Regions from separate parts of the Leisingera sp. SA32 genome, predicted to be linked through region 1. Evidence: riboswitches for the same ligand, from Rfam matches in the RefSeq annotation. Region 1 holds a riboswitch; the other holds the start of a gene.
The links. A riboswitch is a leader RNA that binds a small molecule or an ion and turns the genes downstream of it on or off. The one in region 1 is predicted to bind thiamine pyrophosphate.
Positions count from the first base shown of each region.

Region 2: linked by a shared signal. The riboswitch ahead of thiC (phosphomethylpyrimidine synthase ThiC) and the one ahead of thiB (thiamine ABC transporter substrate binding subunit) in region 1 are both predicted to bind thiamine pyrophosphate.

Region 1 covers NZ_JBVYHB010000001.1:339,765-344,745, reverse strand. The annotation lists gene AC0IPL_RS01695 (DMT family transporter) at 1-73, opposite strand, end outside; gene AC0IPL_RS01690 (cation efflux transmembrane domain-containing protein) at 151-786, opposite strand; gene AC0IPL_RS01685 (MerR family transcriptional regulator) at 859-1,275, shown strand; gene aroC (chorismate synthase) at 1,320-2,423, opposite strand; TPP riboswitch at 2,608-2,700, shown strand; gene thiB (thiamine ABC transporter substrate binding subunit) at 2,733-3,710, shown strand; gene AC0IPL_RS01670 (thiamine/thiamine pyrophosphate ABC transporter permease ThiP) at 3,686-4,981, shown strand, end outside.
Region 2 covers NZ_JBVYHB010000017.1:50,899-55,879, forward strand. The annotation lists gene AC0IPL_RS18785 (8-amino-7-oxononanoate synthase) at 1-33, opposite strand, end outside; gene bioB (biotin synthase BioB) at 33-1,010, opposite strand; TPP riboswitch at 1,220-1,348, shown strand; gene thiC (phosphomethylpyrimidine synthase ThiC) at 1,470-3,287, shown strand; gene AC0IPL_RS18800 (FAD-dependent oxidoreductase) at 3,284-4,252, shown strand; gene thiS (sulfur carrier protein ThiS) at 4,221-4,418, shown strand; gene AC0IPL_RS18810 (thiazole synthase) at 4,420-4,981, shown strand, end outside.

The DNA of each region.
Region 1 (4,981 bases):
TAAACAGCGCAATCGCGGTCACCTTCAACAGGATTGCCAGCACAGGTCGATGCGATGTTAACGATTTAGCCATGACGCGACCCTGCGCCGAAGTGCTGCAAAGATCAATGGCCGGGCTGCGCCTTTTTCAGGCAGGCGCAGCCCAAGGTGTCAGGGCTGATGTGCAGCCCGCGGCGCCTCGGTGCGCCATTCCTTCAGCGCCTGCACCAGAATCTGGAAGGCAGAGCTGAGGAACAGACCGCCCATGATGCCTGCCACGATCAGGTCGGGCCAGCCGCTGGCGGTGCCCCACACCCCCAGCGCCGCGATCATCACCGCCACGTTGCCGATGGCGTCGTTGCGCGAACACAGCCAAACGGACCGCACATTGGCATCCCCGTCCTTGTACCGCGCCAGCAGCATGACCGAGATCAGGTTGGCGGCCAGCGCCATGAAACCGATCCCGCCCATCACATGCGCCTGCGGCACGCCGATGTAAAACACCTGATAGATGGTGGATCCGAACACCCACAGCCCCATCAGCAGCAGGCTGACGCCCTTGCCCAGTGCCGCCAGCGCACGCGTGCGCAACGAGGCGCCGATCACCGCAAGCGAGATACCATAGGTCAGCGCATCACCCAGAAAGTCCAGCGCATCCGCCTTCAGCGCCTGGCTGCCGGACAGCTGGCCTGCGCCCATCTCCACCGCGAACATGCCCGCGTTGATGGCGATCACCAGCCAAAGCCTGCGCTTGTAGTCCGCGGAAACCCCGTCGAATTTTGCCTCATGATTGCAGCAGCTTGCCATTTCTCTTGTCCTCAGTTCTGATTCGAGGTCAACCTAGTTGCTCTAGTCACTATAGCTTCAAGAGGGGTTGTGATGTTTTCCATCGGCCAGCTGTCCGAGGCCACCGGCGTCAAGGTGCCCACCATCCGCTATTACGAGGAAATTGGCCTGCTGCCACAGCCGGGCCGCAATGCGGGCAACCAGCGGCGCTACGGGCAGGAGGGGATGGAGGCACTGGGTTTCATCAAACACGCCCGCGACCTCGGCTTTTCACTGGAGGACATCAGGGCGCTGATGGGGCTGGACGGCCAGCTGGGGGATGACTGCGCCGCAGCCGACCGCATTGCCCGCAGCCAGCTGGCCAATATCCGCGATCGCATTCGCAAACTGGAACAGCTGGCCTCGGAGCTGGAGCGGATCAGCCATCTGTGCGACGGCGGCAACGGCGGCTGCTGCAAGGTGCTGACGGCGCTCGGCGATCACAGCCAATGCGTAACAGAGCACCGCTAGCCACCCCGGAGTCGCAGCACTCTGCCCGTGTTAGAGCCTGTTCTTCAGCCGATTAGGCCCTGATTCTCGCCGATCTGGCCGCGGTGCAGCAGCAAGTGGTCCAGAATCACGCAGGCCATCATCGCCTCGGCTACCGGCACCGCGCGAATGCCGACACAGGGGTCGTGGCGGCCCTTGGTGATGACCTCGGTGGCGGTGCCGTCCTTGCGGATCGACTGGCGCGGCGTCAGGATCGAGGAGGTCGGCTTGACCGCAAAACGCACCACCACGTCCTGCCCGGTGGAAATGCCGCCCAGAATGCCGCCGGCGTGGTTCGAGGAATAGACCGGTGCACCGTCGTTGCCCATGAAGATCTCGTCCGCGTTTTCCGACCCCTTGAGCCGGGCGGCGTTCATGCCCTCGCCGATTTCCACGCCCTTCACGGCGTTGATCGACATCATCGCCGCCGCCAGTTCGGTGTCCAGCTTGCCATACACCGGCGCGCCGATGCCTGCGGGCACACCGCGGGCCACGACCTCAACCACCGCACCAACCGAGTCATGCGCCTTGCGCAGGCCCTGCAGATAGTCTTCCCAATCCTGCACGGCCCCGGCATCCGGGATCCAGAAATCGTTCTGTTCAATCGCGTCCCAGTCAAACCGGCTGCGGTCGATCTCCATCTCCCCCATCCGGATCATATAGCCCTTGATCTCCAACCCAGGGACCAACGCCCGGATTGCTTCACGTGCAACACCGCCCGCCGCAACCCGCGCCGCGGTTTCGCGCGCCGAAGACCGGCCACCACCGCGATAGTCGCGGTTGCCGTATTTCTGGAAGTAGGTGATGTCGGCATGACCGGGGCGGAAGGTGCGGGCAATCTCGCCGTAATCCTTGGACCGCTGGTCGGTGTTCTCGATCATCAGCTGGATCGGGGTGCCGGTGGATTTCCCCTCGAACACGCCGGACAGGATCTTGACCGCATCGGGCTCGTTGCGCTGGGTGGTGTTCTTGTTCTGGCCCGGTCGGCGCTTGTCCAGCCACTGCTGCAGCATTTCAGGCTCCAGCGGCACGTTCGGCGGGCAGCCATCGACGGTGGCGCCCAGCGCAGGCCCGTGGCTTTCGCCCCAGGTGGTGACGCGGAAGAGGTGTCCAAAGCTGTTCATCGACATAGGGCGCGGTCTCCTTTGGGCCGTGCTTAGCGGGCGGGGGGCGGTCTCTCAAGAGGTTTCCTGCTGCGACACAGGGGCATGGGGGCGCTGCCCCCGCCGGCTGCGGCGGCTCCCTCGGGATATTTTCAGGCCAGAAGAAGAAACGGGGTTTGGCTTGTCATTTCCGCGTTCGGGGCCTAGTGTCCGCGCCACCTCGGGGTGCGCTTTTGGCGCTGAGATGACACCCGTTGAACCTGAACCGGATCACACCGGCGGAGGGAAGGTACTGGACAGCCTCCACCCTTGCCCAAAGCCGCAAAGGAGGATGGCATGAAACATCTTGCATTTGCAGCGGGACTGCTGGGCGCCTCGGCAGCCTTTGCCGACACGCCCGAACTCACCGTTTATACCTATGACAGTTTTGTCTCCGAATGGGGGCCCGGCCCGGCGGTTGAGAAAGCCTTTGAAGAGGTTTGCGGCTGCGACCTGAAACTGGTCGGTGCTGGTGACGGCGCCGCATTGCTGGCGCGGATCAAGCTGGAGGGCGCGCGTTCTGACGCGGATGTGGTTCTGGGGCTGGACACCAACCTGACCGCAGCGGCCAAGGAAACCGGCTTGATTGCCGATCATGCGGTCAGCGCCGACTACAGCCTGCCGATTGAATGGAACGACGCGACATTCGTACCTTACGACTGGGGCTATTTTGCCTTTGTCCACAACGCCGATGCCGCTGCACCTGCCGATTTCAAGGCGTTGGCCGCCAGCGACACGAAGATCGTGATCCAGGATCCCCGCTCCTCGACCCCCGGTCTGGGGCTGCTGATGTGGGTCAAGGCCGCCTATGGAAATGAAGCCCCCGCCATCTGGGAAGCGCTGGCCGACAACGTGGTGACCGTGACCAAGGGCTGGTCCGAAGCCTATGGCATGTTCCTGGAGGGGGAGGCCGACATGGTGCTGTCCTACACCACTTCCCCCGCCTATCACCTGATCGCCGAGGAAGACGGCTCCAAGGCCGCTGCCGCCTTTGACGAGGGCCATTACATGCAGGTCGAAGTGGCCGGCAAGCTGGCAGGCTCTGACCAGCCGGCACTGGCGGATCAGTTCCTGGAGTTCATGGTCAGCGACGCCTTCCAGTCGATCATCCCGACCACCAACTGGATGTACCCCGCCGTCACCCCGGCGGATGGCCTGCCGGACGGGTTTGAGACCCTGACACAGCCCACCAAGGCGCTGTTGCTGTCCGAGGATGAGGCAGCATCCCTGCGCGATGCGGCGCTCGACGAATGGCTGAACGCGCTCAGCCAATAAGCGCAACTGTCGGGATCAGCGCGGCGCTGCTTGTCGCGGCGCTGATCCTGGGCACCCTGGGGGCTGTGGCTTTCAGGGCGGAAACCGGCAGCGGCCTGGCCGCCAGCGACTGGTCCGCACTGCGCTTCACCCTCACCCAGGCCAGCCTGTCGGCAGTGTTGAGCGTCGGCCTGGCCATTCCGGTGGCCCGCGCGCTGGCGCGGCGGCGCTTCGCCGGGCGGCGGCTGCTGATCGCGCTTTTGGGCGCGCCCTTTATCCTGCCGGTAATCGTGGCAATCCTGGGCCTGCTGGCCGTGTTCGGCCGGGCGGGCTGGCTGAGCGCGCTGCTGGCGCTGTTTGGGCTGGAACCTGTGCAGATATACGGGCTGCACGGGGTGGTGCTGGCGCATGTGTTCTTCAACCTGCCGCTGGCCACCCGGCTGATCCTTCAGGGCTGGCAGGAGATCCCGGCGGAGCGGTTCCGTCTGGCAGCGCAGCTGGGCGCTGGCCCGCTGGCAATGTGGCGCCTGCTGGAGGCACCCATGCTGCGGCGGACCGTGCCGGGGGCGCTGGCGGTGGTTTTTGCCATCTGCCTGTCCAGCTTTGCCGTGGCGCTGACGCTGGGCGGCGGACCGCGCGCCACCACGATCGAGCTGGCGATCTACCAGGCCTTCCGCTTCGATTTCGACCTCAGCCGCGCCGCGCTGCTGTCGGGGATGCAGTTGCTGCTGACTGGCGCCGCTGCGCTGGTTGCACTGCGGGCATCCGCAGGCGAGAGCTTTGGCGCCGGACTGGACCGCGCGGTGCAGCGTTGGGACGGCCATAGCGCATTGGCCCGAGGAGTGGATGCGGGCTGGATACTGCTCGCGGCAGGCTTTTTGCTGCTGCCGCTGGCGGCGATTGTTCTTGCAGGCGTGCCGGGATTGGCCACGTTGAACGGGGTTGTCTGGCAGGCGGCGGTGAATTCCATTCTGGTGGCCACGCTCAGCACCGGGATTCTGCTGCTGCTTGCGCTGCCAATGGCTGCTGCCGCTGCGGTGGGGCGTGGTCGACTGGCCGAAGTCTCAGGGGTTTTGGGGCTTGCAGCCTCGCCGCTGGTGATCGGCACCGGGCTGTTCATCATGATCTACCCGTTTGCCAGCCCGTTCCGACTGGCCCTGCCGGTGACGGCCCTGGTCAATGCAGTGATGGCGCTGCCCTTTGCCATGCGTATCCTGACGCCACGCGCGCAAGAGGTGCTGGGCCGCTATGGCCGACTGTCGCTGTCACTGGACATGCGTGGGTGGCATTTC
Region 2 (4,981 bases), on a different contig from region 1:
CGATCTTTCATGCCGTGGAAAGGCGCCCGCCATCAGCGGCTGCCGTCGCAGCCCACGGCCATCGCGGTGATGCCCAGACGGTCGAACAGCTGCTGGTCCTTGTCTTCCTCGGGGTTGTCGGCGGTCAGCAGCGTGTCGCCCACGAAGATCGAGTTGGCACCGGCAAAGAAGCACATCGCCTGCATCTCGTCCGACATGTCGGTGCGGCCTGCGGAGAGGCGCACGTGGGATTTTGGCATCAGGATGCGAGCCAGCGCCACCGAGCGGACAAACTCGATCGGGTCCAGTTTTTCGACGTTCGCAAGCGGCGTGTCGGCGATCGGGATCAGCATGTTGACCGGCACCGAATCCGGGTGTGCCTCCAGCGTGGCCAGCGCCAGCATCATGTCGATGCGGTCCAGCTGCTGCTCGCCCATGCCGACGATGCCACCGGAACACACCTTGATCCCCGCCTCGCGCACCCGGTTCAGGGTGTCGATGCGGTCGGCGAATGTGCGGGTGGTGATGATCTCGGAGTAATAGCGTTCGGAGGTGTCGATGTTGTGATTGTAGTAATCCAGACCCGCGTCGCGCAGGCGGAACACCTGTTCTTCGTCCAGCATGCCCAAGGTCATGCAGGTTTCCATGCCCAGATCCTTGACGCCCTGCACCATCGCCTCCAGTGCGGCCATGTCGCGGTCCTTGGGCGAGCGCCAGGCAGCACCCATGCAATAGCGCGTCGCGCCGCCTTCCTTGGCCTTCTTCGCCTCGGCGATCACCCGCTGCACTTCGATCAGTTTGGAGGCCGACAGCTGCGCGCCGTTGCGCGCCGACTGCGAGCAATAGGCGCAGTCCTCGGCGCACCCGCCGGTTTTGATGCTGAGCAGTTTGGATTTCTGCACCTGGTTGGGGTCAAAATACTGCCGATGGACGCTGTGCGCCTGAAACAGCAAGTCCATGAAGGGCTTGTTGTAGATCTCTTCCGCTTCTTCGCGGGTCCAGTCGGTCCGGATGGGTGCAGCGTCCAGCATGCTGTCTCCTGTGCTCATGTCCCTGCCATGCGCGGATGGCGTTGGCGATTTTTATAGATAACTTTGCCACCCCCGATCAAGCGCCAATGCCCAAACGCAGCAATTTGCCACCGAGCCACTGCGCGCCTGATCGTAATTAGCTGGTATTAATAACAAATAATAATCTACAAAAATTCAGGTTGACGCGCTGCCCGGCTCTGCCTACCCCTAAAGTCACGCAGGGGAGTCCCGCCAAGGGGACTGAGAGGTGGACAGGTGCGGGGCAACCCGGACCGGTGAAGCGACCCTTTGAACCTGACCCAGTTGATACTGGCGTAGGAAGCTAGGCGCGCTTGGCCACGGGGGATGTACAGCCCCGCTTGCCCTGCGATGACTGAACAAGGGGGCCGTACACCCTCTGTTTCCCAGCCAAACCTCATCTGGTGTCTTTTCCAAGTTTAGGCTTCGAGGAGCACCAAAATGAACGTCCCCAATCCCAAGATCACCACAGGCGCATTGCCCGCATCGCGCAAGATCTACGTGCCCGGCGCGGTCCACAAGGACATCCGCGTGCCAATGCGCGAGATCGCGACCCACCCCACCGCGGGCGAAGATCCGCTGCCGGTCTATGACAGCTCCGGCCCCTATACCGACCCGGACGTGCTGACCGACATCCGCCAGGGTCTGCCGCAGCTGCGCCGCCAGTGGATTTTGGACCGCGGCGATGTCGAGGCATACCAAGGCCGTGATGTGAAGCCCGAGGACAACGGCTTTGTCGAGGGCGACCGGCTGGTGGCTGAGTTTCCCGTGAAACCCGCCCCCTTGCGGGGCAAGGATGGCGCGGCGCCGACGCAGCTGGCCTATGCCCGCGCCGGTATCATTACGCCGGAAATGGAATACGTCGCGATCCGCGAGAACCAGCTGCGCGAGCTGTCGCCCTGCCACGCGGCGCGCGACGGCAATGATTTCGGCGCCAATATCCCGGACTACGTGACGCCGGAATTCGTGCGCTCGGAAATCGCCGCCGGCCGCGCCATCATCCCGGCCAACATCAACCATCCCGAGATTGAGCCGATGATCATCGGCCGCAACTTTCTGGTGAAGATCAACGCCAACATGGGCACCTCCGCCGTCACCTCCTCGATGGAGGAGGAAGTGGACAAGCTGGTCTGGGCGATCCGCTGGGGCGCGGACACCGTGATGGACCTGTCGACGGGCCGCAACATCCACAACACCCGCGAATGGATCGTGCGCAACTCCCCCGTGCCGATCGGCACCGTGCCGATCTATCAGGCGCTGGAGAAGGTGAACGGCATTGCCGAGGACCTGACCTGGGAAGTGTTCCGCGATACGCTGATTGAACAGGCGGAACAGGGTGTCGATTACTTCACCATCCACGCGGGCGTGCGGCTGCACATGGTGCCGATGACGGTGGAGCGCGTGACGGGGATCGTGTCGCGCGGCGGCTCGATCATGGCGAAGTGGTGCCTGCATCACCACAAGGAGTCGTTCCTGTATGAGCATTTCGAGGAAATCTGCGACATCTGCCGCCAGTATGACGTGTCGTTCAGCCTTGGCGACGGTCTGCGCCCCGGTTCCATCGCCGACGCCAACGATGAAGCACAGTTTGCCGAGCTGGAGACCCTGGGCGAGCTGACCAAGATCGCCTGGGCCAAGGACTGCCAGGTGATGATCGAAGGGCCGGGCCATGTTGCCATGCACAAGATCAAGGAGAACATGGACAAGCAGCTGGAGTGCTGCCACGAGGCGCCCTTCTACACCCTTGGCCCGCTGACCACCGACATCGCGCCGGGTTATGACCACATCACCTCCGGCATCGGGGCGGCGATGATCGGCTGGTTCGGCTGCGCGATGCTGTGTTACGTGACGCCCAAGGAACACCTGGGCCTGCCCGACCGCGACGACGTGAAAACCGGGGTCATCACCTATAAAATCGCGGCCCATGCTGCCGACCTCGCCAAGGGGCTGCCGGGGGCGCAGCGCCGCGACGATGCGTTGTCCCGTGCCCGTTTCGAGTTCCGCTGGGAGGATCAGTTCAACCTGTCGCTGGACCCGGAAACCGCACGCGAGTTCCACGACCAGACCCTGCCAAAAGAGGCGCATAAGGTGGCGCATTTCTGCTCCATGTGCGGGCCGAAGTTCTGCTCCATGCGGATCAGCCACGACATCCGCGCCGAGGCCCAGAAAGAGGGCATGGAGGCCATGGCCGCCAAGTTCCGCGAAGGCGGTGAGCTGTATGTGCCTGCCGCTGTTATCACCGCGGACCCCGCGGAATGATAACCATCGCAGGCGCGGGCCTTGCTGGCCTCGCCTGCGCCCATGAGCTGGCGCAGCGCGGGGCAAAGGTCACAGTCTATGAGCGGGGGGAGACCCCCGGTGGCAGCAGCGTGGCGCGCTATGCCGGCGGCATGCTGGCGCCCTGGTGCGAGCGCGAAAGCGCCGAAGCAGAGGTGGTGACCCTCGGCAGCCGCGCCTTCGGCTGGTGGGCCAAGGTGACACCGGTCCACCGGCGCGGCACGCTGGTGGTAGCGCCAGCCCGCGACCGGGCAGAGCTGACCCGCTTTGCCCGCCGCACCAGCAACCACCGCAGCCTTGACGGCGCACAGGTGGCAGAGCTGGAACCGGCGCTGGCCGGGCGGTTTGGACACGGGCTGCTGTTCGAACAGGAGGCGCATCTGGACCCGCGCCGCGCCCTGCGCGACCTGACGGCCAAGGTGCAGGCGCTGGGGGTGGAGATCCGCTGCGGCGCCCCGGCCCCGGCCCGCGTCACGCTGGACTGCACCGGCATGGCAGCGCCCTTGGCATCCTTGCGCCCGGTGCGGGGTGAAATGGCGATCCTGCAGTGCCCGCAGGTCCAGATCCGCCGCACCCTGCGCCTGCTGCATCCGCGGATGCCGCTGTATCTGGTGCCGCGCGGCGAAGGTCTGTTCATGATCGGCGCCACCATGATCGAGAGCAGCTCAGACCGCCCTGTCACGCTGCGGTCTCTGGCGGAGCTCCTGAACGCCGCCTACACGCTCCACCCCGGGCTGGGCGAAGCCAGCGTGGTGGAGACCGGCGCAGGCCTGCGCCCGGCCTTCGCCGACAACCTGCCGCGGCTGACCGAACAGGACGGCACGCTGTACCTCAACGGCCTCTACCGCCACGGGTTTCTGCTGGCGCCCGCCATGGCGCAGCTGGCCGCAGACCGCCTTTTACCGGAGACATCAGATGAAGATCATCGTGAACGCCAAACCGCATGAGGTCGCGGCGACCGACCTCCAGTCCGCGCTGGACGAGCTGGGCTTTGCCTCCTCGGCTGTGGCAACCGCTCTGAATGGCAGCTTTGTGGCCCGCGCCAAAAGGGCGGAGGTGACATTGGCCGAGGGCGACCGGCTGGAAGTGCTGGCGCCGATGCAAGGAGGCTGAGATGCAAGTCTACGGAACCGAGATTCCCTCGCGGCTGCTGCTCGGCACCGCGCAATACCCATCGCCCGCCGTGCTGGCAGAGGCTGTGAAATCAAGCGGCACCGGGATCATTACCGTGTCCTTGCGCCGTGAAACCGCCGACGGCTCGGGCGCGGGGTTCTGGGACAGCCTGCGCGCCATCGGCTGCCGCATCCTGCCCAACACCGCCGGTTGCCACACGGTGCAGGAGGCGCTGACCACCGCCCGCATGGCCCGCGACCTGTTCGGCACCAACTGGATCAAGCTGGAGGTGATCGGCCACTCCGACACCTTGCAGCCGGATGTGTTCGGACTGGTCGAGGCTGCGCGCATCCTCAGCGCCGAAGGCTTTCAGGTCTTTCCCTACACCACCGATGATCTGGTGGTGGGTGAGCGTCTGCTGGAGGCCGGTTGCGACGTGCTGATGCCCTGGGGCGCGCCCATTGGCTCGGGCCAGGGCCTGCGCAACCCGGACGGCCTGCGTGCGATGCGGGCGCATTTCCCTGATGTGCCGCTGATTGTCGATGCCGGCATCGGGCGACCCT